3 regions of the Kiloniella sp. genome follow, and region 1 is predicted to be linked to each of the others. Evidence: riboswitches for the same ligand, from Rfam matches in the RefSeq annotation. Region 1 holds a riboswitch; each other region holds the start of a gene.

Region 1 (9,804 bases):
TGAGATGAGAAATTGTTTCCGGGATGCGATGGACAAGATTGCTTGTAGAGCTGTTTTGATGACGTGTGCCATCAACTTCTAGCCAAATTGGGAGTTGGTGTGGATCACCAATTTCATCTGGCGTGACCAGCCATGGGCCAAGAGGGCAAAAGGTGTCATGGCTTTTACCCTTTACCCATTGTCCGGATCGATGCATTTGAAAATCGCGCTCTGACACATCGTTGGCGAGGCAATAGCCAGCGATATGATCCATTGCTTGATCAATTTCGATGTATTTTGCTTTTTTACCGATGATGACGCCAAGTTCGACTTCCCAGTCTGTCTTTCCAGACCCCCTAGGGATTTCAACATTGTCATAGGGGCCGGAAATTGAAGAGCTTGCTTTCATAAAAATACGTGGCTCTGGCGTTGGTTTTGCTCCGACTTCCTTGGCATGGTCATGATAGTTCAAGCCAATACAAATGACTTTCCCCACGTTGGCAACACAAGGGCCTATTCGTGGTGTGCCCTCTACTAAAGGCAGAGAGTTGCTATCCAGTTCCTGTATTTTTGAAATAGCTTGGGAGTTAAGATTTTTACCATTTATATCATCAATGATTCCGGAAAGATCACGGATGTTACCTTGTAGGTCCAATAAGCCCGGTTTTTCCTGATCAATAGGGCCGTAACGCAGTAATTTCATGATCTCTATCCCTGTTTTCTATTAATTGATGACTACAATAGCGTCAGAAATTTAAAGAGACGACAGGAAAATTTGGGAAAAATTGTGAATGTTGATCACAAAAGGAGTTTGTTGACTTACATCTTTGTTGTGCAGAGGTGGTCTTGTTTGGGATCACCTCTGCACAAACCGTGTGCTTAGTTAGAAGTCGATAACGACATCTCCCAATGGGTTCGAGCAACACGCAAGAACGTAACCGTCGTCGATCTGTTCTTGTGTAATACCACCGTTGTGCATCATGTGAACTTCACCAGAGACTTTCTTGACTTTGCAGGTCCCGCAAACACCAAACTGACAAGCGCTTGGAATGTGAAGTCCTGTTTTCTTGGCCGCGGTCAGGATGGTATCGGACTCTTGAACCCGAGTATCTTTTTTAGATCTTTGGAAGCTGACAGATGATTTTGCATCGTCGTCAATAATAACGTCATCATGATCAGGACGGTCTTCTTCATCGGTGATTGGTGCCTCAAAGCTCTCTTCATGGTATTGATCCATGTTGAAGCCAGCTGTGTTGAGAATATCACGGACGGCCTGCATAAAAGGGCCTGGTCCGCAGCAAAAAATTTCTCGGTCCTGATAATCAGGGGAAATCAATTCCAGCATCAATTGATTGAGGCGTCCGGTATATCCGGTCCAGGCTCCGTATGGATCAGGCTCTTCACAGGCATATGCAACCTTGATGTCACTGACGCGCGCGCTCATACTTTCCAGCTCACGCCGTGCAATAATGTCTGAAGGCGTCCGGGCGCAGTGAATAAAATGTACGTCTGTATGGGTGCCTTGGTCAAAAAGCCAGCGAGTCATAGACAGGGTAGGGGTAATACCTGCGCCCCCGGAAATAAACAGGTATTTATCAGCCAGATGGTTATGCAGGGTAAAGAGACCAGCAGGACCATGGGCCTTGATTTTGTCGCCTTCTTTCAAATTATCATGTAGCCATTGAGAGGCATAGCCGTCTTTGTTTGCTTTGACCGTAATGGATATTGACAGGGGACGCGAAGGACTGGAAGACAGGGTGTAAGTCCGTAGAACAGGCTTGCCGTCAATTTCCAGCTCGATGGTGATGAATTGTCCCGGCAGGTAGCGGAACCAGCTGTTGTCCGTGGTTTGAAAGCAAAAGGTTTTGACGTCATGGGTATCTTGAAGAATCATCACGCACTCTAGCATTTGCGAGTGGCTATCCCACGGCGTCGTTGTGTTCAAATCTCTGATAGCCTGCTTAACAGCCATGTCAGCCATTTTAGATTTCCCCAATTATAGTTGCCCTTAATGGGCTTTATTGATTCTCAGAGAGCGCAGTTGTTGCGCCCTCTTCAGTTTGAAAAGTGATGTTTATTCGCTGGCAGCTAGCTTGAGCTTGGCGGGATCAAACAATTTGCCGAGCATGTGGGCGCTATACCAGTTGATGAAATTGATTACCCCAAACTCGGCACTCTCTGCATAGGGACCGGGTTGGTAAGCTTTTGAGTTGATGCCCAGTTGATTATTTTCGGCCAACTCTCTGTCCTGATGATTGGTGGCGTTCCAAACTTTGGTCATTTTCTCAAGATCGTAATCCACACCTTCGACGGCATCTTCGTGGACAATCCATTTGGTTGTCACCAATGTCTCTTGTGGGCCAACAGGCATTACGCGAAAGACGATTGAATGATCCCCCATGAAATGATTCCAAGTATTGGGCAGGTGCAGCAGGCGCATGGACCCCATATCCGGATCGGTAAAATCACCCATAAGCTTTTGACAGGCGACAGAACCATCCATGGTCATGGAATGAATTCCCTCTGCAAGTGGCATGCGCACAGCGCGGTATTCCAGATTGTGGGGAGTGCTTTCGTGGGCGATACCCAAAGAATCCCAGTCGCTGGATTTTTTTGCGACCAGTGCTTTGAATTCCGGGGTCGCACGGGGGTCATCGGTATTGTCGAATTCAAGAAGTGAATTCAGAAGCTCAGGATGTGAACCGTTGCAATGATAACATTCGCGGTTGTTTTCGATCACCAACTTCCAGTTTGCTTTTTCATTGATGGTGACTTCATGCGCAACTTTGGCTTTGTCCAATGCGTGCGGCCTTAAGAATGGTTCAACGGCTTCTTTAAAGTGATCAAAAGCGGGTGGATTTTCGTCAAGGCAGACAAAAATCATGCCGCCTACAATGCCGATATTTGCTTTCCTAAGGGGGAAGTCTGCGGGGTTGAAACCTTCGCCCATGTTGCCTGCAAACAACAGGTTACCATCAAGATTGTAGGTCCATTGGTGATAGGGACAGACCAGCTTTGCGGTATGGCCTTTTTCTTCCAGACAGACTTTGGATCCGCGATGGCGACAAGTGTTGTATATTGCGTGAATTTCGTTGTTATCGTCCCTGACAATAACCAAGGGATCATCACCGATTGACAGGGTGAAGAAATTTCCTGACTTCGGAATGTCGCAAACAAGGCCAGCAAAAACCCATGATTTCCCAAACACATGTTTCATATCAAGTTGAAAGAATTCCGGGTCGTTATAGAACTCTCGCGGCAGGCTATAATTTTGTTTTTTACTGCGAAGCAGATCAAACATTATGTCGTGGGCTGATACAGTCATCTCTCGGTCCTATCCAACAACAAGCGTTTATCTCAGATATTATTTTCTGAGCGATAAATTCTGACGTGCGATGAGGAAGGGAACAGTATTGTCTCTGGCATGCTTTTACACTGCTTAGAGATCAACAGGTCGTTCCAATCGCCCACCGCGACTTTTAGACTTGCCTCAGGCTGGTTTCCGGGCTCGAGAGGGCCATCTAAGATGGCGGAAATCACATCCTTCCCAGAGTTTATCCAGTGGATAGCTTGTGATCTCTATTCCTCTCCTACCGTTGCGGGGGCAGCGTCGGTTTTGCGCTGTGGTACGTAAGTTTGCGCGGACCGACTTCCCAATTATTTTCATGAAAACAAAGTATTAATTTCATGAAACACCTGGAGGAGTTGTCATTATTAAATTTATTTCTAAAGTTGATTTTATGAAACCATGATCCGTGGTCGCCTTGAAAAGCGACAGACAGATCTACGTTTGCGACACTATAATTTATGCTTGTCGAAATAGGTCGTTACTATGGTAAAAGGTGTCGTGAATATTTGAAAACAATGGATTTTTTTTATGAATTCCCGTCATGTTTCTATTACGGATGAGTTGCAGGAATATCTCATAAGCTTTGGCGGGCGCGAAGATTCCCTTTTGGCCCGGTTGAGAGCGGAAACCCTGCAAATGAGATTCGGTCATATGCAGGTGTGCCCCGAGCAAGGACAGTTCCTGTTCTTTCTGGTGAAGATGCTAAAGGCGCGATCCGTTCTAGAAATTGGTGTTTTCACCGGCTATAGCAGTCTGTGTATGGCCAAGGCATTACCTGATGACGGTGTGCTGCTTGGGCTGGATAATCAAAAGAAATTCACCGACATTGCCGAGGCTTTTTGGCTCGAGGCTGGTGTCGAAGACAAAATCGAACTTCGTCTGTGTGATGCCTTGGCTGAAGTCAGCAGATTACAGGATAAGGGACTTGAATTTGACCTTATTTTTCTTGATGCAGATAAAGAACGATATCCGGAATATTACGAGGCTTGCCTCAAGATTTTGAAGCCGAATGGTTTACTGGTGATTGATAATGTTCTTTGGTATGGGAACGTTGCCAAGCCATCGGTGCAAGAGCCGATTACAGATGCCATTCGTCGATTGAATGAAATTGTGGTCAAAGACAAGCGTGTGGAAATGGTCACGCTTCCCTTTTCGGATGGAATGACACTGGTGCGTAAAAAAGACATCTAAGTGCTTATGTAGATAGATCTTTAAGGGCCTGCACTATTCTGGCAAAGGCTTCAGCTGCCCTTGGGCTGCTGTTGCGGGCACGTAGCCAACCATGCATTAAACCGGGTTCGATAATGGACTTTACCTGAACGCCAGCGGCTTTTAATTTATCTGTGTAATCTGGTCCATCATCTGCCAAGGGGTCAAGCGCTGCTGCACTGATGAAAGCGGCGGGAAGCTTTGAAAAATCGTCAGCCTGAGCCGGAAATATTTTAAAATCTTGCTTGTCTTCTTCGGTAGCTTTGTGTCCGAGATAATAATCGATGAAGTTATCTAAATCAGGCGTGCTGAACAGAGGCGCTTGTGCCTGCGTGGTGCGTGAAGGTAGGTTTTCACTTGTCAGAGCCGGATAAATCAGCAACTGACCTTTGAGAGACGGGGAATTGAAGCCAAGAAGGTTTATATCTCGTGCTCTTAGTGCAACGCTCGCAGCCAGCGAAGCGCCAGCTGAATCTCCCCCGATGATTAAGCAATCACTATCCGCGCCAAAAATTTCCGGATTTTCCGTGATGGCCTGATAGACGGCCCAGCAATCATCTAAAGCTGCTGGATAGACATGCTCAGGGGCCAGGCGGTAATCGACGGCGATAACTTGTACTTTTGTCTGGCTGGCAAGATCAGCCGTAATGGCATCGTGGCTATCCAGATCGCCGAGAACCCAACCGCCCCCATGAAAATACAAGAGAGTTGGGTGTTTTTCAGTCGCATATGGAACCGCTTCATTAACCGTGTCGGTGGAGATCGCTTCAATGGGCCGATAAACCCGGATAGGGATGTCACCTTCCGGGCCTTCGACAGCGCCTTCCAAAACCCTAAGGTTATTGGGGTGAGGGGTATTATAATGCTGACACATCAGATTATAGCCGGCTCTGATATCTTGCAGGTCACTTGTTCCTGGTGTGGAAAAGCTTTCTGAGACAGAGACAAATTCCTGAAGCTCTTTATCCAACCCCTCACTCATAGGCATACCTTTGAAAAATTAAAGTGTCTTAGAGAATACAGTGTTTCGCGAAATCAGTTGCTTCATTCGCGGACCAATCGCCTTTTGGTTTTTCTTTCAGCGCATCACACCATTCCGTGCTGCCAACTTCTGGTGAGCAGGCGCTCAAGCCTGTAATGAAAAGAGCCGCAAGAACAAGTTTTAAATAGGTCATAAATTCCCCCAAAAAAGGTAAAGAGTGGGTAAAAGATTAAACTGCAAACATGATAAGTCAGAAAAACGTTTGATGCTACCTCGTGATTTTACTTAAGGAAAAAAGATCTTTCTTTACAGCATTGTATTAACAAAAAGATATCAAAGGTCTAGGGTCAACGTTGGTGTTTTTGCTCTGGAGCAACACACCATGATGTGTTGATTTTTCTGTTTTTCTGCCTCGGTTAATATCATATCGCGATGGTCCGCTTCGCCATCGATAAGGCCGGTTTCACAGGTGCCGCAGATACCTTCGCAACAAGCATGATCAATAAATATACCGTTTTCTTCCAGAACACTCAGGATGCTTTTATCTACGGGAACTTTTAAGACACGTCCCGTGCTTTGGATGATGACTTCAAAACTGCCATCATCGTCTTTAGGGCCAGTGTCTTCACTCACCGAGAAATGTTCAAACCTAACGCTTTCCTCTGGCCAGGAACAGGTGGCTGATTTTACAGCATCCATCAATCCTGTTGGACCGCAGCAATATATTTGTACATTTGGTTCGGGGCGCCCGAACAGAGCTCGTGTATTGAGGGGGCCGTGTACATCATCATAAGAAAGCACCACATGTTTCGATAGTTCTGTGGATCTCAGCTCGTCGATAAAAGCTGCGCGTTGTTCATCGCGACAGGCGTAATAGAGCTGAAAAGGTTTACCGATGGCTTTCAAACGGCGTGCCATGGACATGATCGGAGTGATCCCAATCCCGCCCGCGATAAGTTTGTAACGCTGTGCTGTTTCATCCAGTGGAAAGTGATTACGGGGTGCAGAGATCTCAATTTCATCACCAACTTTAAAATTATCATGGATCAAACGTGATCCCCCACGACCCTGTTCTTCTTTTTGAATGCCAACGATATATTTGTTCCTTTCTCGCGCAGAGTTCGACAAAGAATATTGTCTGATCACATTGTCGGGCAGGAAAAAATCAATATGTGCTCCGGGATTAAAGGGGGGAAGTGGCTCGCCATCAGGGCTGACGAGTTCATAGGTTTTGATATTGAGGGCTTGATCCTTGATTGCATTAATAACAACCTTGATCCTCTTTGCCATAGCCTCACTTGCTCCTGCAATATTCGTAATCTAGTTATATGTCTGTTTATTTAGGTGTGTCTTTTGGCGGTAGAGTACAATATACAATATTGATTGACTGTAACGTGTTCCTAATTAAGTATTTGTTTATATGGATGATTTCGATTTTATCATTATTGTTCACGATTCTAGCGTGCAAATGAATAGAAACTTTCTTCCCGTGCCTCCTGTGTTAATCTGATCGCATGAATACAGGAAAAAATAGATTGAGAACGTGGGGGCGCAGGCTCTTGTGGTTTGGGGCAGTGATGCTTTTGATCATTGGTTCCGCAATCTATTATCGCCTCCCACTTGCTCAGTATCTATTAGATCAAGTTGCAGACAATTTGGCATTACCCGGCTTTTCTGCCGAGGTTTCTGAAGTATCTCATCGTGAAGTGATTATACAGAATGTGGTTGTCGGAATTGAGAACGAGGTTATCCTTGACCGTCTTGTTTTATCCTACGATCTGACTGATTTGTGGCAAGGTGGCGAGCTGGCTGTTGACTTGGATCGTTTATTCCTGTCGCTTGATGTGACAGGACAACAGCCTGTTTTAGGATCTTTAGACAGTTTGTTCGCGGGTGACGAGCAAGGAGAATCTCAATCTTCCCTGCCGATACTCCCCTTTAAGCCTGCGCTTAAAATCAATAACAGTCGACTTCAAATTACGACTGAACTTGGGGTGGCACAGTTACCCTTTGCTGTCGAAGTTATGGGACATTCGGAAGATGATGTTCAAGGATGGATAAGCTTCGAAGGCGGATATCTGGCTGACTATGAACCGGAAGAATTTTATCTAGGGGCGATCTTTTCTAGTTCTGATTTGCAAATAGACTGGGATGTTAAGTGGCAGAAAATCGGTGTTTCAGGCGAAGGCGCCGCCTCTTTCTTTCTGGATGATCCCGGCCTGAACTGGAATGTTTTTGGGGATATAACGGGTAATATACCAAAAGCTTTTTTGCCGCCTGAGGTTGAAGATACTCGGATGACGGTTAATCTGGATGGTGTCGGACAGATTGACGTGGGGGAGAACCAATCTTCAAAGTGGCGTGAAGCAATTAATCCGCTGTTGCTAAATTTGGGTCAGGCAACGGTTGATTTGACGTCAGATGTTTGGGGTGAAGGTCGGCTGGTTTCAGGGGCTGAATTTAATGGAAAGGTGCCGTTGAAGCTTATCCAAAAAGGCCCGGAGACCAAAATTCACCTCAGAGATGTCGGGCAATTTAATGTAGCAAATTTGTCTACAGATGAAATCACGCCCTCTGCAATAAAAAAAATGTTCGGCTCGTCTTTGTCGGGGGAAATCGATCCTGCTGAAACTGAACTCATCTTTATTTTGAATGATGAACGACCTGTCGCAGGTAAAATAGGTGTGGCACTCCGCGGAGAAACACCTGTTGAGGTCACGTCTTTGTCGCAGGTAACGGGGAGTGTCGGCCAAGGGTATGATCAAGTACGACTTGATAACGCGGTTCTTGATGTCAGGGGCAAAGGATTAGAGCTTGCCGGATATAAAATATCTGATGGGTCATTAGCCGCGACTGTATCACAAGATACCACTGAGAGTTGGCGAGGTGATTGGCAAGTCAAAACAGGAGAAGTTGATAATACTCAATCTGAAGGACAGGCTGATTATCTGATCAAGGTGGTGCAAGGGGCAGCACAAGGGAGTTTTGGCTTAGATAAGAGTAAGTTGATCTTTACAGCAGATGGAGGGCAATTTGAGCTTGTAAAGTTCGAAGTTCCGGACGTTATCCAAACTCAGGCCAAAGAGGTTGTCTATTTATCAAACATCGAGAGTGAATTCCAAATTCTTTCAGATGAAACAGAAAATGTTGTGGAACTCAGGAAAGCCTCCGGTGACTTACACCTTAAAGCTCTTAAGCTCAATCTGATCAAAGAAAACAAAGATATCGTTGTTTCTAATTTTTTGACTAAGATTCTAGGAAGTGCGGGGGGCAAGTGGCATATCGGGACAACGATATCTGAAATTAAATTACCAGATCAAAAGCTAAAGATCAGCTCCGTTCGTAATGATGTCTCTACGCCATTTTTCCAACCTGCGAATGACTTTGATGTTCAGGAACTTATCCTTGATAGCCGATCAGAAGCGAACATCAAACAGGAAGATTCTGAACTTGGTTTACCCGCATTGTTCGTTAAGAGTAAGACATCAGGTTCCCTAGCAAAGACGGCTTTATCTGCTGATGTAAAACTTCTTGAGGGAACGCAATTGTTAAATCTTGAAGGCAATCTGGATTTAATCTCTCTTAATGGAAACATTGATATCGTTATCCCACTGATTTCATTTGATGAATATGGTATGCAGCCGAAATTTTTTACCCCCCACTTATCTGATCTGAAGGTTCGTGATGGTTCGGTTTCTGGCGGTGTTGAGGTGGTGATCAAAAAAGGTGTCCCTGAGGGGCAGGGGTATTTGAATGTGGATCTATCTGATGCAGAAATTAACGAACTTCCTTTTAAAGATTTAGTTGGACGGTTTTTCTTTCAGGGTATAACAGAACCCGTTTTACCGCCTGGGCAGAAGCTTGAGATTGCTTCTTTTGATGCCGGGGTTCCAATCTCGGATATTGAACTGGTGTTTGGTGTTGTGCCTGAAGTAGATGATTTTATCGTTGATCTTCGGACTGCCGAGTTAATGATTGCTGGTGGTCATCTTGGTTTTGTTCCTCAAAAAATTCCGGTTCTTGCAGATCAAAAATCAATACGGTTGCAGGTTAATAAGTTGGACTTAAAAGAACTTTTTACATTAATTGGGCGCGAAGATCTTAGTGGTACGGGGCAGTTAACAGGCGAAATCCCAATTAAATTTGAGGGAGAGCAAATTATTATTGAAAAGGGAGCCTTGGCAACAGAAGGGCCAGGTGTATTACAAATACGTTCCCAATTAATTGCGGATGCTTTGGCCGCCGGCGGCGAACAGGTTGAACTATTGGTGAAGGCTTTGCACAA
Region 2 (9,804 bases), on a different contig from region 1:
CTTGCTTCCCCATCCGGGTAATTCCTGGATCTTCGGCTTCGTAACATCCTGTCGCCAACAAGGATTGGTTATTATAGGACAACTGCATGAAACGGGTGCCAAGTGTATGGCAAATTTCAACAAGTCCAATATCATCTTCAATCGGGGAGCAGTTCTGAAACCCAAAGAAAATTGCTGTGCGATCACTTTCATGGGCACGGCGAATATCATCCGCCGTGCGACCGTGAATAATCAAACTATCATGTTGCTCGAAAAAACGGTTCCACTGTTCAACATTGAGTACAGTTTCCCTAAACATCTCGTGATAACAGATCGTGGCATGAACGGCATCAACACCACCTTCGCGCATTTGGGCAAAAGTCTTCTCTGACCAATTACAATATTGAAGACAGTCAATCACATATGATTTTTTGTCGCTCATGCCGAAATCTCCTACTCAGTCCTATTATTCAGGGGCCTATTACTCTGGTGAACCAGAACTGATGTAGGATGTTTTAACTTGCGTATAGAACTCGGCTGCGTAAGAACCTTGCTCACGGGGGCCATAACTTGAATCGCCACGACCACCGAAAGGTACGTGATAATCAGTTCCCGCAGTTGGTAAGTTAATCATGACACAGCCTGTACGGCTGTTGCGACGATAGTGATTTGCACGGGCGAGTGAGTTCGTAATAATACCTGACGTCAAACCAAAACCAGTATCATTAGAAACACTTAGAGCTTCATCATAAGATCCGACTTTAATAACACAGGCAATTGGGGCAAACATTTCTTCACGGTTAATCTTCATAGAATTATCACCGTTGATGAACAAAGCCGGAGACATGAAATATCCCTCCGTTGTCATATCCAGACGATCACCACCACAAACCAACTCACACCCTTCCTCCTTTGCCAACTTCATGTAGGCAAAATTGGAATTAAGCTGTGTTTCGCTAACAACCGGGCCAAGCTGAACACCATCGGTCAAAGCATGTCCGACTTTCATAGCTTTTGTCGCCGCGCTTGCTTTTTCAACAAATGCATCATGAATTTTTTCATGAACAATCAAACGCGACGAAGCCGTACATTTCTGCCCCGTTCCGCCAAAGGCACCGCCGACAGCACAAGAAACCGCCAGATCAAGATCAGCATCATCCATAACCACCAATGGGTTCTTAGATCCCATTTCCATCTGGACTTTCGTCATGTTTGCCATCGCAGACGCAGCAATACCGCGACCAACATCAACAGAACCAGTGAATGAAATAGCATCTACACCAGTACTTTCCACAAGCCGTTGACCAACGGAAGAACCGCCACCCATTACCAGGTTGAAAAGTCCTTTTGGTAGATCATGACGAGAAAAGATCTCTGCCAAGGCCCAAGCACTTGCCGGGGTCAGGTTCGCAGGCTTCCAAACAACCGCATTACCGTATGCCAATGCCGGGGCAATTTTCCATGTTGCTGTCGCTGTTGGGAAGTTCCAAGGGGAAATGATCGCCACGACACCAACGGGTTCACGACGCACATCAATTTCAATACCGTCACGCACAGAATCAGCAGTATCACCCATTTGACGAAGCACTTCAGCCGCGTAATAAGTAAAGAATTGCCCTGCGCGGAAAATCTCCCCCTTACCTTCAGCAAGTGGTTTGCCTTCTTCACGAGAAAGCAGTTCACCCAACTCCGCAGCACGGGTTTTCATTTCTTCACCGATTGACATCAACACGTTATAGCGTTTTTCCAACCCAGTTGAGGCCCAAACCTTTTGTGCCTGTCTGGCTGCATCCAGTGCAGTATCCAGCTGCACACTACTTGCTTGCGCATACTCACCGATAACGTCCGATAGATCAGATGGGTTTATGTTTTTGATGTAGTCATCAGCGGCAACCCATTCACCAGCGATATAATTGGAAAAATTGGACATGATTACCTTCTCATTTCAATCAACACAGCGGGCTTTTCAGATCAATACAATCGAAAGAGGCCTTGCTAAAAATATTGAAGACATTTCCGCAAAATTTGCAACTTTCGTCAAATTCAAATAATTTAGGAAAACTTCAATTTTATTGAATAAAGGAAAATCACAATGGCGATCACTCTTGCCATGCTCAAAACCTTTGTTTCTGTTGCAGAAAATGGGTCTTTGATGGAGGCAGCAAAACAGTTAGGTAGAACACCATCGGCTGTCTCCATGGCCCTTAAACAACTTGAAATAGAGTTTGATACGCAACTTTTTTCTGGCGAGCGTAAAGGCAGCTTAACACCAACCGGAATTTTTGCATTGGAACAGGCCCGTAATTTAACCGATCAATGTGATGAAGTTTTTTCCGCGATCAAAGCCTATGCAAAAAATGAAATCGGGTATATCTCACTCGCTTGTGTTCCATCCGTTGCAGAGCATATTTTACCACAGGTGATAAAAGCGTTCCATGCACAGTGGCCTAAAGTAGAAATAGAAATAAGGGATGCTGATTCACGCAGTGTTATCAACGCAGTTCATAGCGGACGCGTTCAATTCGGTATCGCAAGTTTAGCCAAAAATCTTCCCGGTATAGAGTTCACACCATTATTCGAAGACAGCCTTGGCCTTGTAAGTAGTGCTGATGATAGTGGGCCAGCCCCGAACAAAAGTATCAATTCCCCCAAAATGAGGTCATTTTTAAAAAATAAAAAACTACTCCTGAACAGTATAACGCAAACAATTACGCTGCCCGAAATATTGGAAAATCAAGAGAACAGTCGCATCACAGTACATAACGTAACATCCGTTCTCGCCTTGGTGAAAGCTGGCGCAGGGGTGACCGTATTGCCCAGACTACTGGTTCCTGATACAGACACTTCCCTAAATTTTATTCCTTTCACCGATAAAAAACTACGGCGAACAGTTGGCCTTTTTCAACGTAATGGCACCCTTTTATCGCCTACCGCTCTTTCTCTGATAGAAAAGATACACACCCGGATCGCTGATATCGAACACAACATGGGGGGTAACTTTACAAAACTAGAACGACCTACATAAGAGGGATAATATATCATTAAAAAAATGGCTAGTTATCTGGTACAGCCCCTAAAAAAAATTAGAAACGAAACCTATGCTTAAAGAAGTCTATTAAAGGGCTTAAAGAATTTACTCTTTGGAACAAATGCTCTCTTGATCAAACTCAAGGACGGGCTCGATTTATCTGAGATACCAATAAGCTGGCTGGGACCGACAATCCGGTATCAATCATATCTTCAGGAGCCCTAAAAAGATCGCTGTGTCACTGGCGAACCGGACGGGGATAATCGGGAAGACGGTGGAATTCCGTCACGTGCCCAACGCTGTAAGGGGGATTTATCCTGCAAGTTATCCACTGGTGTTTTTATCCGGGAAGGGGCAGGATTGATGAGAACCTAAGTCAGAAGACCGGCCTGGAGAGTTTTTTAATCGTGTGTGGACAAACACGGCTTTTGACTTTCCATCAAGGGGACTGACATGGAAACGCGTGACCCAAAAGTACTCAATGCAATAACTCAGACCAATACTGTTAATGATCCCAATATTATCTATTCCAACCATACCGATCACAGCTTTAGCAAAGCAGAACGTGAAGCACTCTACCAAACCATCTTTTCCCGCCGTGATGTGCGTGGACAGTTTACCTCAAAGCCCATTCCCGAGGATGTCCTGAGCCGGATTTTAACCGCCGCCCACTATGCACCCTCTGTCGGCTTTATGCAGCCATGGAACTTTATTCTGATCCAGAAAGACGAAACCAAACAGCGTGTCCACAATCTGTTCAAGAAGGCTCACGACGAAGCCGCAGATATGTTCGAGGGAGAAAAGCGCAAAACTTATAAAACCCTGAAACTCGAAGGGATTATGGAATCACCGCTTAACATCTGCATTACTTGTGACAAGGATCGCACGGGTCCTGTTGTTATTGGCCGCACCCATATTAAATCAATGGATCTCTATAGCACCGTTTGTGCTGTACAAAACCTGTGGCTCGCCGCCCGAGCAGAAGGCGTGGGGGTAGGATGGGTTAGCATTCTCGATCAGAAAAAGCTCAAACAAGCCCTTAAACTCCCCAAACGAGTCACGCCCGTTGCCTATCTCTGCATTGGTTATGTATCCGAATTCTTTGACAAACCAGAGCTACAATCAGCAGGATGGTTACCACGCTTGCCCATGGCACACGTGGTTAATTTTGAAGAGTACGATAAAGGCGCCGATGATTCCTTTGCCATCAATCTTCTTGAAGCCATGAACCAGGATCAGAAAGCGATTGAGGACGGGTATTATCGGAAATAGGTTTTAGCTTTAGGTTAAATTCCCAGATCAGATAATTCAAACCCAAAAACCCGGATCAAATAACATTGGTCCGGGCGGGCTATAGATCCGGACTTTCAGATATAAAATCTCTGAAAGCACACAATTTTCTTACCTGACACGACACCACCAAAACACTCTTCCTTAGCATTCAATTGTTTTATCCCATCATCCGTTCAGCTTTGGGATCAAAAAGCGTTTCAGTATACATTCTGGCTTTGAGCATCATCCCAAGAACTTCGACTTCCACCTCGAGACCATCTTTGGCAATCTCGGTTGGTAAAAATCCATAGGCTACTGATTTCTTGCTATAGTGGGCATAGCCCCCCGATGTTACAAAGCCAACTACCTTGCCATCATGCCAAATGGGTTCATCCCCCCATACATCTGCATCGATGGCCTCAACAACAAATGTGCAGAGCTTTCGATTTGCCCCTTGTTCCTTTTCTCTCAGTGCCGCCGCCTTACCTATAAAGTCAGCCTTTTTATTATACGAGGTAAAACGATCCATCCCTGTTTCCACGGGCATATAGTCAGGGCGAAACTCCCTTCCCCAGGATCCAAAGGATTTTTCAAGTCGTAATGACATCATGGCACGCATCCCAAAGGGCTTTAACCCTAAATCCTGCCCTGCTTCAGCGAGAATATTATAGAGAGTAGCCTGTTGTTCGATCGGCACATAAATTTCGTACCCAAGATCACCCGTATAAGAAACCCTTTGGACCAGTGCACGACAGGAACCAATGTCTGTCTCTTTAACATCCAGAAATTTAAAACTTTCTGCGGACACATCTTCGAAAGCAACGCGGCGCAGTAATTCACGGGCATTGGGCCCAGCAATCTGAAAACCAATGCGCTTGGTAGAGATATTCTCAATGGCAACAGAACCATCGGAAGGTAAATTTTGCTCAAACCAGCGTAGATGTGCTGCTTGCATTCCAAAAGATGCCGTTACCATAAACTCATGATCATCTATACAGGACACTGTGAAATCACCAATCAACTTGCCCTTGTGGCTCAACATAGGGTTAAGCGCCAACCGTCCCAGTTTTGGAATGCGCCCTGCCATAATCACATCCAGCCAGTCACATGCCCCCGGCCCTGTGACGCGATATTTGCCAAAGTTATGAACCTCGTTAATGCCAACGGCGTCACGAACAGCATGACATTCCGCTGCAACCGCCTCAAACGCATTACTCCGTCGAAAACTAGGTGTTTCTTCCAGCGGCTCGCCTTCGGGCGCAAAATAATTCACCGCCTCCATACCATATCCAGCGCCAAAAACTGCACGTTGTTCTTTCCAAATATGATAAGCTGGTGTTGTTTGATGTGGGCGCGCAATAGGTAATTCTTCGTTGGGATACGACACAGAAAAGCGCCGTTGATAATTTTCTTTCACCTTGGCTCGCGTATATCCCGGTGTGATCCAGGCCCCAAAACGGGCAACATCCATAGCAAAGACATCCCGTGACGGTTCGCCTTCGATCATCCATTCAGCTAGAGTTAAACCAACTCCACCACCCTGTGAGAACCCAGCCATAACACCGCAAGCTGACCAGTAGTTCCGCAATCCGGGAACAGGCCCCACCAATGGGTTGCCATCGGGTGCAAAGGTAAAAGGTCCATTAATAACCGTTTTAACACCAACCCGTTCCAAAACAGGGAACCGTTTAAAGGCAAACTCTAATGAATCACCAATACGGTCCAGATTATTGTTTAAAAGTTCGTGGCCAAAGTCCATCGGCGTTCCACGCTCTGCCCAAGCATCACAGGCTTGTTCGTAAAATCCAATGCAAAGCCCTCTTCCTTCTTGTCGGAGATAGCTTTCGCCTTCGGGATCCATCACATGCGGTAACTCCCGATCCAGCTCATAGACCTCGGGCGCATCTTCTGTGACCAGATACTGATGTTCCATCGGGTGAAGCGGCATGTAAACGCCGGCCATTTCACCGACTTCACGTGCCCACAAACCACCCGCATTCACAATGTGCTCGGCAATCACTGTGCCTTTTTTTGTAACAACTTCCCAAGAACCGTCAGCCTGTGGATTTAGTTCAAGCACAGGATTACGCAAAACAATCTCTGCCCCGGCCATTTTGGCAGCCTTGGCATAGGCATGAGTTGTTCCCGAAGGATCAAGATGTCCGTCAAGGGGATCGTAAAGCGCCCCGATAACGCCATCAATATTGGTAATTGGTGACAACTTTTTGATTTCTTCGGGGCTGACAATTTCAGTATCCAAGCCCATATAGCGATGCTTTGCGCGCTCAGCCTTGAGGAAATCCATGCGCTCTGGTGTCGAAGCCAACGTGACCCCACCGACATGATGCAAACCACAAGACATCCCGGTAATCTCTTCCAGTTCTCTATAAAGCCGGATTGTATAACCTTGTAGTGCAGCCATGTTCGTGTCTGCGTTCAGAGTATGGAAACCACCAGCTGCATGCCATGTCGAACCCGAAGTCAGCTCTGACCGCTCGATCAGCATAACATCATTCCATCCAAGCTTTGTCAGGTGATAGAGAACGGAACAACCAACGACACCGCCACCGATGACGGCTACACGAGTATGTGATTTCATAGGACCTATCCGATTACTGAGAAGCTGGAATTCTGATTGATTTCACGATTACGGGAAAACACACCAAGAGAAATGGTTTTATCTATATTGTCCAAATGGAATTTCAAAGGCGTGGCATCATGATTGTGACCCTTTTCACAGGCTTCAACGATTGCCGTCATCATTTTTCCGGCCACAGGCGCGTTCTTGTACTGATTGCCGCTGGTCCCTACAGCCATATAAAAGCCGGGCAAGCTGCTTTTGTCGTAAATCGGCATCCAGTCTTCAGTCACATCATAAAGGGCAACAACGCCTTTTGTTTTAGAGGGAATACCAAGCTCGGGAAAACGTTGAGCCATACGCATGACCAAAACTTTCCACTGTTCGGAAAAATTTTCATCATAATTATCAGGATCATCCACCCATTCTTTTTCATCACAGGCAGGATCTTCTGATCCAATCAAAATATTATTTCCCGTCTCGGGTCGGCAGTAGGTATGGATATCACTATCCGAATAAACCATGCCCTCTTTTTCGAAATCAAATCCATCCGGGGATGGTACATGGGCAACTTCATGACGAAGAGCACGCGTGCTCATTTTCATGTCCTGACACACACCAGCCATTTCATTGACTTTGGATGAATGTGGGCCGGCAACATTAATCACAACAGGCGCGCTGATCTTCGTTCCATCAGCTAATCGAACACCACTTACCCGCCCATTTTCTTTTAGGATCTCACTGACTTCCATTTTAAAGAGAAACTCAGCTCCATGAGCTTCAGCAGCGCGTTGCGCATTATGCGCCGATAGTTTTGGATCATTCACATATCCACCGCGCGGAAAGAATACCGCCCCCTCAACAGCGGGTCCCGTCGGCAATCCAAATTCAGGGTCTTCTGGGCGACGAGCAGGTTCAAATTGTTGCGTATCTGAGATTGGTAAATACTTTTTGATATCAGATGTAGGAATATCCTTATAGGGACAGCCAATCTCATCCATCGTTGCACAGACTTTTTTTAGCGAATGATTATGAGGTGTTTTAATAACAAGACATCCGGTTTCTTTATATTCGATCATACCATGGTCGTCTTGAACGCCCATGTATTCGTCCCAGTTTTTCCAGTAATGCCAACCTTCATAAGCAAGTGCACAGGTTTCCAAAGCTGAATAATACGTCCGAATAATCGCGCAAGAGCCAGATGTTGAACCATATCCAGATTCCGGCAACTTATCGATGGAAAGCGTTTTCCACCCCTTCTTGGCCATTTCAAAAGCTGTACAGGCCCCAATGACCCCTGCACCGATAATGATTGCGTCGTATGATTTACTCATTCTTCTCTTCGTCCCTGTTTATTCTTGTTTGCTGATTTTCTTGTATTGCTCTGTCATAAGATTTCTAGGCTAAAAATCTCCTGACACACCACCCTCCGCAGTTCTGCGTGCCACAAATTCAGCGATTTCATCCTGTCTACTGATATCAAGACCAGGTTGCTGATAATCATTGATAATATTCTTATAAATTGAATGCGCGCGTTCTGTTGTTGTTTTTGAACCGCCTTCTTCCCAGTTCTCAAAATTATTCCAATCCGACAAAATTGGAGAATAAAAGGCAGTTTCATAACGTTCCAGCGTATGGGGTGTGCCAAAGAAATGACCGCCAGGCCCCACATCCTTAACGGCGTCCAATCCCAGACTGCTTTCAGTTATTTCAGGCGGTTGCAGGAACTTTGTCATCATCTGCAGCATCTCTGCATCAATGATTACTTTCTCAAAAGAGGCGCATAGCCCACCTTCTATCCACCCTGCACCGTGCATGAGCATATTGGCCTGCCCCATAACAGCAGACCAGATCGACATCTGGCTCTCATAAGTCGCTTGCGCATCCACACAGTTCGAGGCATTCGCATTCGATGATCGGTAAGGAACGCCGACACGCCGGGCCAACTGTCCGCCAATCATGGCAGCCTGTGCATTTTCAGGTGTTCCAAAAGCAGGTGATCCACTTTTCATATCAACATTTGAGGTAAAGCCCCCGTAAGCAACAGGGCATCCCGGGGCAACCAACTGTAATAACGTCATCCCGGCAAGTGCTTCGGCGTGTTGCTGTGCCAAGGCCCCTGCTACTGTTATCGGTGCCATCGCGCCGGATAAGGTAAAGGGCGTGATGACACATAGCTGGTTATGCCGCGCCATTTCCATCGCCCCCTCAATCATCACGCCATCCAAACGAAGCGGAGAAGATGTATTGATGATCGTAAACAACCGGGTCTTTTTCTTGAAATCATCCCAACTGCTACAACCATGCGCTATGCGGGTGATTTCCAAAGCATCTGTTATCCGTTCTTTCCCCAACGCATAAGCATGGAAAACCTTATCCGTCAGCAATGCCATATCAGCAATGCATTCGAGGTGCCGTATACGCGGAAGGATATCAACCGGCTCTACTGGGTACCCTGCAATAAAGTGTACAATATTCAAAGACTGACACAGCTTGAGAAGGTTACGATAATCTTCCTGATTTCCAGGTCGCCGCCCACGTTCGATATCACTGACGTTTGGGGCAGATGCGACAGAGCCAAAAGAAATGTTCCCGGGGGATAAATCCAAATTATGTGCGGGGTTTCGAGCGTGTAAAATGACATTAGAAGGCGCATGTGACATCGCCTCCTTGATTAGTTCCCGGTCCATATAAACCCGGTCACTTCCAATTTTTGTTTTCGCACCTGCTTTATGTAAGCTTTCTTTTGCTTCGGCATGAAGAATGTCTATGCCAACCTCTTCAAGAATGCGATACGCCGTATCGCAAATAACATCGATTTGACCCTCGTCCAGTATTTCTACAGGGCGATAGGACGTTTGCACTTGAGACCAAGGTAACTGTTGAATCCCTGATGCCGCGACATGAGGCCTTTTATTCCTTTTACGCCCGGATCTTTGCAACATGT
Region 3 (9,804 bases), on a different contig from region 1:
CACTTATTTTTTGTGGTGTCGGCGGCGGATCAACAACAGTTGCTTTTGACGCAGCAAACAGGTTTTTCCGTCTTGGCATTACCGCTCTATCCCTTAATGACGCCTATTTACTTAGAATGCACGCTGCAACACTAGGCCCAGATGACCTTATGTTTTTCATTTCATCAACAGGCACCCCTAGGGCTCTTATAGATACGGCAAAAATTGCCAATCAATACGGTGCCACAACCATGTGCCTGACAAAGCCAAATTCAGAACTGTCGCAAGTTTGCTCTCTCACCGTTGGTCTGGAACTTCCAGAAGACCCTGACATATATAAACCAACAGCATCTCGCCTGGTTTTTCTTGCCGTCATTGATGTCCTCGCAGCCTCTGTCGCACGTAAAATGCCCGAAAAAACCAAAGAAAAGCTACGTCGAATCAGGGCCTCTCTTACAGCTTTGCACGGGAACACAGACCCACAACCAATCGGGGATTGATAGAATGGATTGCTCTGCCGAAACGAAACCATCCATGATCAATGACATTTCAACACCCGCTGTCTTGATCGACGTTGCTATTGCCCAAAAGAACATAGAAAAATTGCAGGGACATTGTGATCAGCACGACATTCTATTACGCCCTCACATAAAAACACATAAGCTACCATGTATGGCCAAGCGTCAAATTAAAGCTGGAGCAATTGGCATCACCTGTCAAAAAATCGGTGAAGCTGAAATCATGGCGGCATCGGGCATCAATGATATTCTCATCACCTACAATATTATTGGAGATCAAAAATTAAATCGACTGGCTCAACTCGCAGAAAAATGCACTTTATCAGTGGTTGCCGACAATGAATATGTAATTGAAGGGCTCGCAAGAACCTTTACAAGAGAAGAAAAACCTCTGGAAATTTTAATTGAATGTGACACCGGGGCAAAACGATGTGGTGTTCAGTCAGCACAAGAGGCACTTCACCTCGCACAGCTCATTCACAACACAGCGGGGTTATCGTTAGGTGGGCTAATGACCTACCCTCCAATGGGCAATCAAACTGATGTAAATGATTGGCTCAAAAACACCCGAGATCTATTAATCAAACATGGCATCCCCTGTCCCAAGGTAAGTAATGGCGGAACACCAAATATGTGGCGGTCCCAAGAAGTATCTGTCGCAACAGAACATCGATCAGGCACCTATATCTATAACGATAGATCCCTGATCGAAGCTGGCTTGTGTGCGATTAGTGATTGTGCGGTTACCGTCAAAACAACCATCGTCAGTAAACCAACAAAAGATCGGGCCATCATTGACGCAGGTTCAAAAATGCTGACATCCGACCTATTGGGCATGGAGAGTTTCGGTTTAATCAAAGAAGCACCAGATGCAAAAATCACCAGCCTTAGCGAAGAACACGGCACCCTTGACCTTAGTAACAGCTCATGGTCACCCAAAGTTGGGGATCAAGTTCATATCATCCCCAACCACGTCTGCGTCGTGTCCAATATGGTTGATCATGTATATCTGTTAGAGACAGGAAACATCGTAAAAACACCCGTCCTTGCTCGCGGCTTGGTAACTTAATCAAAATTCTACCCAAATCCTACGGAACACCACAACAAGTCTCTTGAGACGAAAATACTATTGATTGACACACTGACAACTTTAGCATACCAGATATAGATATCGAGGTTCTTTCGAAATTCATTCGGAAGCTAAGAGGGAATTCGGTGCGTGATACAATCGCAATCCCGAAGCTGCCCCCGCAACTGTAAGCAGTTAGCTACTGTCATTTATGCCACTGATGTCATTTTTTGCATTGGGAAGGCGGACAAAAGCATTGATCTGCAAGCCAGGAGACCTGCCCCGATAAAAGTCAATTCCGCGGGCGGGGTGCTCCGATGGTGTTGCTGGCATCATGGACTCTCTGTTCATGTTATCCGCAAATCATTTGGCCCTGTCCTTACACAGACAAAAAAGGCCAATGCATGTCTCTCATAGAATCAAACGAATTACCGGGTGAGGTAATTTCCAGCGCCAATCAAGACACTCCTGTTACTTCTGGTACAGACTACAAAGTGATCCGCCGGAATGGGAAAGTCTCCCCTTTTGAACCCGAAAAAATCACCACCGCGATCACCAAGGCATTTATCGCCATAGAGGGCTCTAATGCTGTTGCCTCCCCTCGGGTTCACGATACCATTCACACCCTCTCGGAAGAGATCACTAAGTCCCTTACTCAAAGAGACACCTCGGGACGTACCTTTCACATCGAAGATATTCAGGACCGGGTCGAGCTCGCATTAATGCGCGGCGGCCACCAGAAGGTTGCACGGGCCTACGTTCTTTATCGTGAAGAAAGAAACAAGGACCGCCAAACTGAAAATAACGCCCCGTCAGAATCACAACGAGACTTTAGTGTCACACAACCAGATGGATCAAAAGTTGACCTAGACCAAAATCGCCTAGAGACCATCATGGCCGAAGCTTGCGATGGATTAAAAAACACCTCTAAAGAAAAGATTTTATCGGAAACAAAACGGAATATTTATGATGGCATCAGTTCTTCTGAACTGGCACTTGCACCAATCCTCGCAGCAAGAACCCTGATTGAAACAGAACCTGAGTATAGCTATGTTTCGGCAAGGCTTTTACTCGACAAACTTCGCACAGAGGTTTTGTCATTTATCTTTGAGCGAAATCAAACAGCAACCCAGAGCGAAATTGCCGATATTTATCCAGATTACTTCCGGGCATATATAAAAAAGGGGCTGACATCAGAACTTTTGGACCCTGAACTCGCTAGATATGACTTAGACCGCTTAAGCGCAGCAATAAAACCAGAACGAGACACGCTCTTTCAATATCTGGGCCTACAAACCCTCTATGATCGTTATTTTCTTCACCAAGATGAAAACCGCATTGAATTGCCACAGGCATTTTTCATGCGGGTCGCCATGGGCCTTGCTCTGCGCGAAACAGATAGAGAAGAAAAAACTATCGAATTTTATGACCTCTTATCCTCGTTTGATTTCATGTGTTCAACCCCCACACTCTTTAACTCGGGCACACAACACCCCCAATTATCATCTTGTTTTTTAACAACCATCTCAGATGACTTAGGGGATATATTCAAGTCGATCAAAGATAATGCACTGCTGGCAAAGTATTCTGGCGGCCTCGGAAATGACTGGACTTCTGTGCGGGGTCTCGGTGCACACATCAAAGGCACAAACGGCGAAAGTCAAGGTGTGGTGCCATTCTTAAAAGTTGCCAATGACACGGCCATTGCTGTGAATCAGGGGGGAAAGCGTAAAGGAGCAGTTTGCGCATACCTTGAAACATGGCATTTGGATATAGAAGAATTTCTCGACTTAAGAAAAAATACCGGAGATGATCGTCGCAGAACCCATGACATGAATACCGCCAACTGGGTCCCCGATCTTTTTATGAAACGTGTCAGGGAAGACGCCTCATGGACTCTTTTCTCGCCTGATGAAACACCGGATCTCCATAATCTCTATGGTCGAGACTTCCAACAAACCTATGAAAATTACGAGACAAAAGCCGAAAACGGGGAACTTCGTGCCCACAAAAAAATACGTGCGATAGATCTATGGCGCCGGATGTTAACAATGCTTTTTGAAACAGGACATCCTTGGATCACCTTCAAGGATCCCTGTAACATTCGGTCACCTCAAAATCACATTGGCGTCGTCCATTCGTCAAATCTTTGTACGGAAATTACACTTAATACTTCCAATGACGAAGTTGCCGTTTGTAATCTGGGTTCTATTAACCTTGCCGCGCATACCACTAAAAACGGTATCGATCATAGCAAGCTAGAGAAAACAACAAAAACAGCGATGCGCTTGCTCGACAACGTCATCGATATCAATTTTTACACCATCCCGGAAGCCCGCAAATCAAATTTGAAACATCGTCCCGTCGGCCTTGGACTAATGGGCTTTCAAGATGCATTGCAAAAACAACGAATTCCATACGGTTCTGATGCTGCAATTACCTTCGCTGACGAAAGTATGGAAGCAATATCCTTTCACACAATAACAGCATCAAGCAATCTTGCTGAAGAAAGGGGAAGCTATGCGAGCTTCAAAGGTTCTCTGTGGTCAAAGGGTATTTTACCACTAGATTCCATGAAACTTCTAGAAGAACAACGCACCAATTTTCAATACAATACCTGCAGCAAACTTGACTGGGAAAAACTTCGAAAGCGCGTCAAAAAAATAGGAATGCGTAATTCAAATACAATGGCAATTGCGCCCACGGCAACAATCTCAAATATCTGTGGCGTTTCCCAATCAATTGAACCTGCCTATCAAAATCTTTTCGTAAAATCCAACATGTCAGGTGAATTCACCGTCGTTAACGCATCTTTGGTAAATGATCTAAAAGCCTTAAATCTTTGGGATGACGTCATGATTTCTGACCTTAAATACTATGATGGCAGCATCGGAGAAATCGACCGCATTCCTCAAGACCTTAAAACCCTCTATGCTACAGCCTTTGAAATTGATTCCGCCTTTTTGATTGAGGCCGCTGCACGAAGACAAAAATGGATTGATCAAGCACAATCTCTAAACCTCTATCTGGCCAATCCCAGTGGGAAAGCTCTTGATGCGCTCTATCAGCTTGCATGGGAACGTGGCCTAAAAACCACCTATTACCTCAGGTCAAAATCAGCAACTCACGTAGAGAAATCCACTCTGAAAGGAACAGATGGGAAACTAAATGCCGTCGCAACAAACATGACAACGCCAATAAGCACAGGGCAAGTTTGTTCGATCGATGATCCAGAATGTGAAGCATGCCAGTAACCGTGCCTCATCAAATAATGAAATAGGGATATAAATATGCTTGATTGGTCGGAACCAACAACCAAATCAAATGCCAAACGAACTCATCCGAGAGGCAATGCACCAACCACAGACACCACTGGTTTGGGGACCATTGACCGCGGAGCTGCACGCGTTTCTGTAGATGACAAGTCAATGATTAACGCTCGTGCTGATGTTAACCAGCTTTTACCGATGAAATACCATTGGGCATGGGAAAAATATCTCTCGGGCTGTAATAATCATTGGATGCCGACAGAAGTTTCAATGCAGGCCGATATTGCGCTTTGGAAATCCAAAGACGGCTTAACACCCGACGAGCGCAAAATGTTAAAGCGTAATCTTGGTTTTTTTGCCGCTTCGGAATCTCTCGTTGCCAATAATATTGTTCTTGCAATTTACCGCCACCTGACAAATCCAGAATGCCGACAGTATCTATTACGGCAAGCCTTCGAAGAAGCGGTCCACACACATACGTTTCAATACATCGTGGAAAGCCTAGGCCTTGAAGAAGGTGAACTATTCAACATGTATCGCGAAGTTCCGTCGATAACAGACAAGGCGGCATGGGCACTGAAATACACGCAAAGCCTTGATGATCCAAACTTTGAAACGGGCACTCCTGAAGCAGACCAGGCCTTTTTAAGAGACCTGATTGCTTTTTATGTCGTTTTTGAAGGTATGTGGTTTTATACAGGGTTTGCCCAAATTTTATCATTGGGTCGCCGGAACAAAATGGTCGGGATAGCGGAACAGTATCAATATATTCTTCGTGATGAGAGCATTCACCTGAACTTCGGTATAGATGTTATCAATCAAATCAAAGCAGAGAACCCTCACCTTTGGACCGAAGAATTTCAACAAGAAGTAAAGGGAATGCTAAAAGAAGCCGCTGAAATTGAAGCAGCTTATGGCCGCGATACAATGCCCAAGGGATTATTGGGCCTGAACGCGCATCTATGCGAACAATATATGCACTTCATCGCGAACCGCAGATGTGGACAACTCGGTTTGGAACAGATCTATCCGGCCACAGAAAATCCGTTCCCCTGGATGTCAGAGGCCATGGACCTAAAAAAAGAAAAAAACTTCTTTGAAACCAGAGTCATTGAATACCAGAATGGCGGCGCACTAAGTTGGGATTAACCCATCCTACACGCGACAACTCGTTGCTATCCGTTATGGGGATTTAAGAAATCCCCATAACTTCTGGTAAAGGTGCCAGTTCAAATCCGGCCTGTTCCAGCCTTTCTTTTACACGACGAGCAATTGCGACTGCTTCGGCAGTATCCCCGTGAACACATACACTATGTATTGGAGTATCAATCCGCTTGCCCGATGGCGTTATAATTTTACCCTCTTGTACAAAAGAGAGAATTTGATCTGCCGATTGTTCAGGGTCATGAATAACGGCATGGGGTTCAGACCTTGGGGTCAAATTTCCGTTCTCCTCATAGGTTCTATCAGCAAAGATTTCGCCGGCCGTGAGCAGACCTAATTCAAGACCAGCCTTACATAAACAAGATCCAGCTGTCGCCAACATGATAAGGGATGAATCAACTGCGGCAATCCCACGCGCTATGGCAAGCGACATTTCCATATCAACAGCCGCCATATTATTGAGCGCACCATGAGGTTTCACATGGGTAACTTTCGTGCCCTGGCTCTTTGCAACGGCCATCAAGGCACCGACTTGATACACGATCATTGCTTCCAATTCAGAAAGCGGAATATACATTTTACGCCGACCAAAGCCCTGTAGATCTGGAAAGGCTGGGTGCGCGCCGATGCTCACACCCTTTTCTTTGGCAGAGCGCGTAACATCAGACATGACTAAGGGGTCACCCGCATGGTAACCACAGGCAATATTGGCTGACCCGATTATATCCAGCATCGCAGTATCATTCCCGATGGAATACATACCAAAGCCTTCGCCCATATCCGCATTTAAATTAATTTTTTCCATGTGTAGTTTCCTCTTGCTGGCTAAGCTTCTAGATGACCGGGGAAATGTCCGGTCAAACTGGCATCAACAACACCGCCGATTAAATTTACTTCATACAAGGCTTTTAGATCCATAACTCCCTCACCAAAATAATCCTGAATAGAGGAGATGGCCCGATCCAGCTCTAATTTCTGTTCTTCACGGGCAGCCTGTGCTTCATCAAGGGAAACGTACTGGAACTTAATATCATTACCCGGCACCAGTTGCCCTAAAAGAGGAAGATCAGATGTAATCACAGCACCAATTTTGGGATAGCCTCCAATTGTCTGGCAATCCACAAACAAGATAATAGGCTGCCCGCTACCCGGTACCTGTATAGCCCCCGGCACTATTCCATCAGAAATAAGGTCACTTCCCTTTTCCGGCAAAGGTTTCAATTCGTCGCCTTCAAGACGAATGCCCATACGATCTACGTCAGAGCTAACCTTATAATTTTGATCCGTGAACTTAGCGATCATGTCATCAGAAAAATAATCATCCTGTGGTCCCGCCATTACACGAATTGTTTCTACCTTTGTTAGCATCGGCGCAGATACAATTTTTTCCAAACCATCCCGTGGGTGCAATAGTCTAACCTTGATAGAATCCCCCGCCTGTAACGGAAGACCGTTTACCCCCCCCAACTTTGCGCGCGCATAGGTCGAGCAACTATCAAGAACCGGGGCTAAATCAAATCCTCCTTCGACGGTTAAATAGCCCGTCGCCCCATTTTTCAGAGGCTCGACAGAAAGGACATCTCCATCGTCAAGCGTGACAGACTGCCAAGGTTTTATCGCAATACTATCGCCACCATCTGCGAGATTAAGTTCGGCGGTTACATCCCCCGCAAGGCCCAGACGTATTCGTCCACCTTCGGCGATTACCTTTGGTCCCAAAAACCGAAATTCTAGCGCCGTTTCAAAGGGGGCATTCCCCACCAAAGCATTCCCCAACCGCAATGACAACGTATCCGCAGCCCCGCTCCTTGGAACACCAAAACCAGCAAATCCTTTGCGGCCCTCGTCTTGAAGAGATGATAAAATACCTGGCGAGAGGATTTTTAGAACAACCGACATCAGCCCTCCCCCTCCATTGTCAAAAAGCTTTGTGGTGCAATACGTTCAGCAGCTAAATCAGCAGCAAGGTCACCATATTCTTCTGTTGTTATTGGTCTGAATTTCACAGCCCCACCCGGAGAGAGCAAACTGGGCTGTGCCCAGGAACTGTCAAAAAAGGGAACTGGGCAACGCGCAATCAAGTGCCATCCCCCAGGGCTTTCCCACGGATACACAGCCGTTTGTTCGTTGGCAATACCAACTGATCCTGCGGGAACCCTCACCCTCGGGCTTGCTCTTCTTGGAAACTGTAGTCGCGCATCAATTTCCCCCATAAAGGCAAAACCGGGCAAAAAACCAATGAGAAAAATATCATAAATAGCCGAACTATGTACATTAATGACTTCCTCTACGGACAGCCCGCTACGCTGTGCAACCTCAGCTAAATCAGGCGCCAACTCCCCCTCGTAACAAACAGGCAAGACCCAGAGCTCCTTGTGTCCATCTTCCTTGTTCAAAGGTTCTTGCGCCAATGCACTTACGTGTTCAACGACATGATTAAAGTTCGCAATATCCGGGTCTAAGCACACCGTCAGGGAACGGCTTGCCGAAATAATATCAAACACACCGGGCAGTCGTCCTTCGTCAACTTCCTGTTCAATACAGCCTCTCAATGCGCGAACAGAGCGCGCACCAATAGCCCCTTTTAGCTTAGGAAATTCAATAGTAAAGGCGCTATCGCCTAATGTCAGGACTCGGATATCCAAATTAGCTCTCTTAGGTTTTTTCTTTATTGAACTACAGCCTTAGATACACATCAACTATAAATCGTTATTGTTTTATTGACTTTTTGTCAACATAACGTCATCGTAAATTTATGCGTTAATGATGACACAGGTATTTTTGGCTCATTAATCACGCTGTATTGCTCAAATCTTCCTGACTTTAAACAGTGAGAATTAAGCCAAAAAGAACGTTTAAGGCCCTGAATATATAAAAAACATCAAGGCCAACACATAGAAACCCCTGGGAGGTTTTAAAAAATGAAACTTTTACGTAACTTCACCGCTGGTGTTGCTGCCCTTGCTATGGGCGGAATTGCCACTTCTTCCGCTGACACTTGGGATATGCCAACACCATATCCGGATAAAACTTTTCACACAGCAAACATCATTGAATTTGCCAAGGATGTAGAAACAGCAACTAACGGCGACCTGAAAATCAAAATTCATTCCGCCGGTTCACTTTTTAAACACCCGGAAATTAAAAATGCCGTCCGTAGCGGCCAGGTGCCAATTGGCGAATTTTTTCTGTCACGCCTGTCGAATGAACATGCCGCCTTTGGTGCAGACTCACTTCCTTTCCTTGCAACAAATTATGACGATGCAGGAAAACTTTGGGCAGCTCAAAAACCTGTTATCAGCGCACTACTGGACAAACAGGGCTTAATGCCATTGTTCTCTGTTCCGTGGCCACCACAGGGACTTTATACAAAAAAAGAAATCAAGACCGTTGATGATCTTAAAGGCCTAAAGTTCAGAGCCTACAATGCAACGTTGGAAAAATTCGCCCAACTTACAGGCGCAGCACCGACACAGGTCGAAGTTCCTGATATTCCACAAGCCTATGCAACAGGTCGCGTTGAAGCAATGATCACATCGCCATCAACGGGTGCAAACAGCAAAGCTTGGGATTTCGTTTCTCACTACACACACATTCAAGCGTGGGTACCGAAAAACATTGTTGTTATTAACAAAAAATACTGGCGTAAGCTTGATGACGCTACACAAAAGGCTGTTCTTATTGCGGCAGAAAAAGCAGAAAAACGTGGCTGGGCAATGAGCCAGGAAGAAACCGCTGCTAAAATCAAAATCATGCAAGACAATGGCGTAACAATTGTAAATCCGCCTGCGGCGGAATTGATGAC

What was found. Region 1 has a riboswitch for cobalamin ahead of ACN0QW_RS00220 (aromatic ring-hydroxylating oxygenase subunit alpha). Riboswitches for the same ligand answer to the same signal wherever they lie in the genome.
Region 2: another riboswitch for cobalamin. It lies ahead of bluB (5,6-dimethylbenzimidazole synthase); the one in region 1 lies ahead of ACN0QW_RS00220 (aromatic ring-hydroxylating oxygenase subunit alpha).
Region 3: another riboswitch for cobalamin. It lies ahead of ACN0QW_RS14735 (ribonucleoside-diphosphate reductase subunit alpha); the one in region 1 lies ahead of ACN0QW_RS00220 (aromatic ring-hydroxylating oxygenase subunit alpha).

What each region holds. Positions count from the first base shown of each region.
Region 1 is NZ_JBLXHT010000001.1:39,798-49,601, forward strand. Features, by position in the region: gene ACN0QW_RS00210 (fumarylacetoacetate hydrolase family protein) at 1-682, opposite strand, end outside; gene ACN0QW_RS00215 (FAD-binding oxidoreductase) at 863-1,960, opposite strand; gene ACN0QW_RS00220 (aromatic ring-hydroxylating oxygenase subunit alpha) at 2,054-3,304, opposite strand; cobalamin riboswitch at 3,455-3,694, opposite strand; gene ACN0QW_RS00225 (O-methyltransferase) at 3,857-4,519, shown strand; gene ACN0QW_RS00230 (alpha/beta hydrolase) at 4,524-5,519, opposite strand; gene ACN0QW_RS00235 (DUF3012 domain-containing protein) at 5,548-5,712, opposite strand; gene ACN0QW_RS00240 (PDR/VanB family oxidoreductase) at 5,853-6,809, opposite strand; gene ACN0QW_RS00245 (intermembrane phospholipid transport protein YdbH family protein) at 7,097-9,804, shown strand, end outside.
Region 2 is NZ_JBLXHT010000013.1:57,571-67,374, reverse strand. Features, by position in the region: gene ACN0QW_RS17385 (membrane dipeptidase) at 1-421, opposite strand, end outside; gene ACN0QW_RS17380 (aldehyde dehydrogenase family protein) at 461-1,909, opposite strand; gene ACN0QW_RS17375 (LysR family transcriptional regulator) at 2,072-3,004, shown strand; cobalamin riboswitch at 3,233-3,415, shown strand; gene bluB (5,6-dimethylbenzimidazole synthase) at 3,461-4,279, shown strand; gene ACN0QW_RS17365 (GcvT family protein) at 4,458-6,878, opposite strand; gene ACN0QW_RS17360 (NAD(P)/FAD-dependent oxidoreductase) at 6,884-8,191, opposite strand; gene ACN0QW_RS17355 (trimethylamine methyltransferase family protein) at 8,261-9,802, opposite strand.
Region 3 is NZ_JBLXHT010000009.1:116,763-126,566, forward strand. Features, by position in the region: gene ACN0QW_RS14725 (MurR/RpiR family transcriptional regulator) at 1-479, shown strand, start outside; gene ACN0QW_RS14730 (D-TA family PLP-dependent enzyme) at 484-1,566, shown strand; cobalamin riboswitch at 1,655-1,866, shown strand; gene ACN0QW_RS14735 (ribonucleoside-diphosphate reductase subunit alpha) at 1,971-4,820, shown strand; gene ACN0QW_RS14740 (ribonucleotide-diphosphate reductase subunit beta) at 4,857-5,984, shown strand; gene ACN0QW_RS14745 (LamB/YcsF family protein) at 6,028-6,804, opposite strand; gene ACN0QW_RS14750 (biotin-dependent carboxyltransferase family protein) at 6,825-7,898, opposite strand; gene pxpB (5-oxoprolinase subunit PxpB) at 7,898-8,644, opposite strand; gene ACN0QW_RS14760 (TRAP transporter substrate-binding protein) at 8,921-9,804, shown strand, end outside.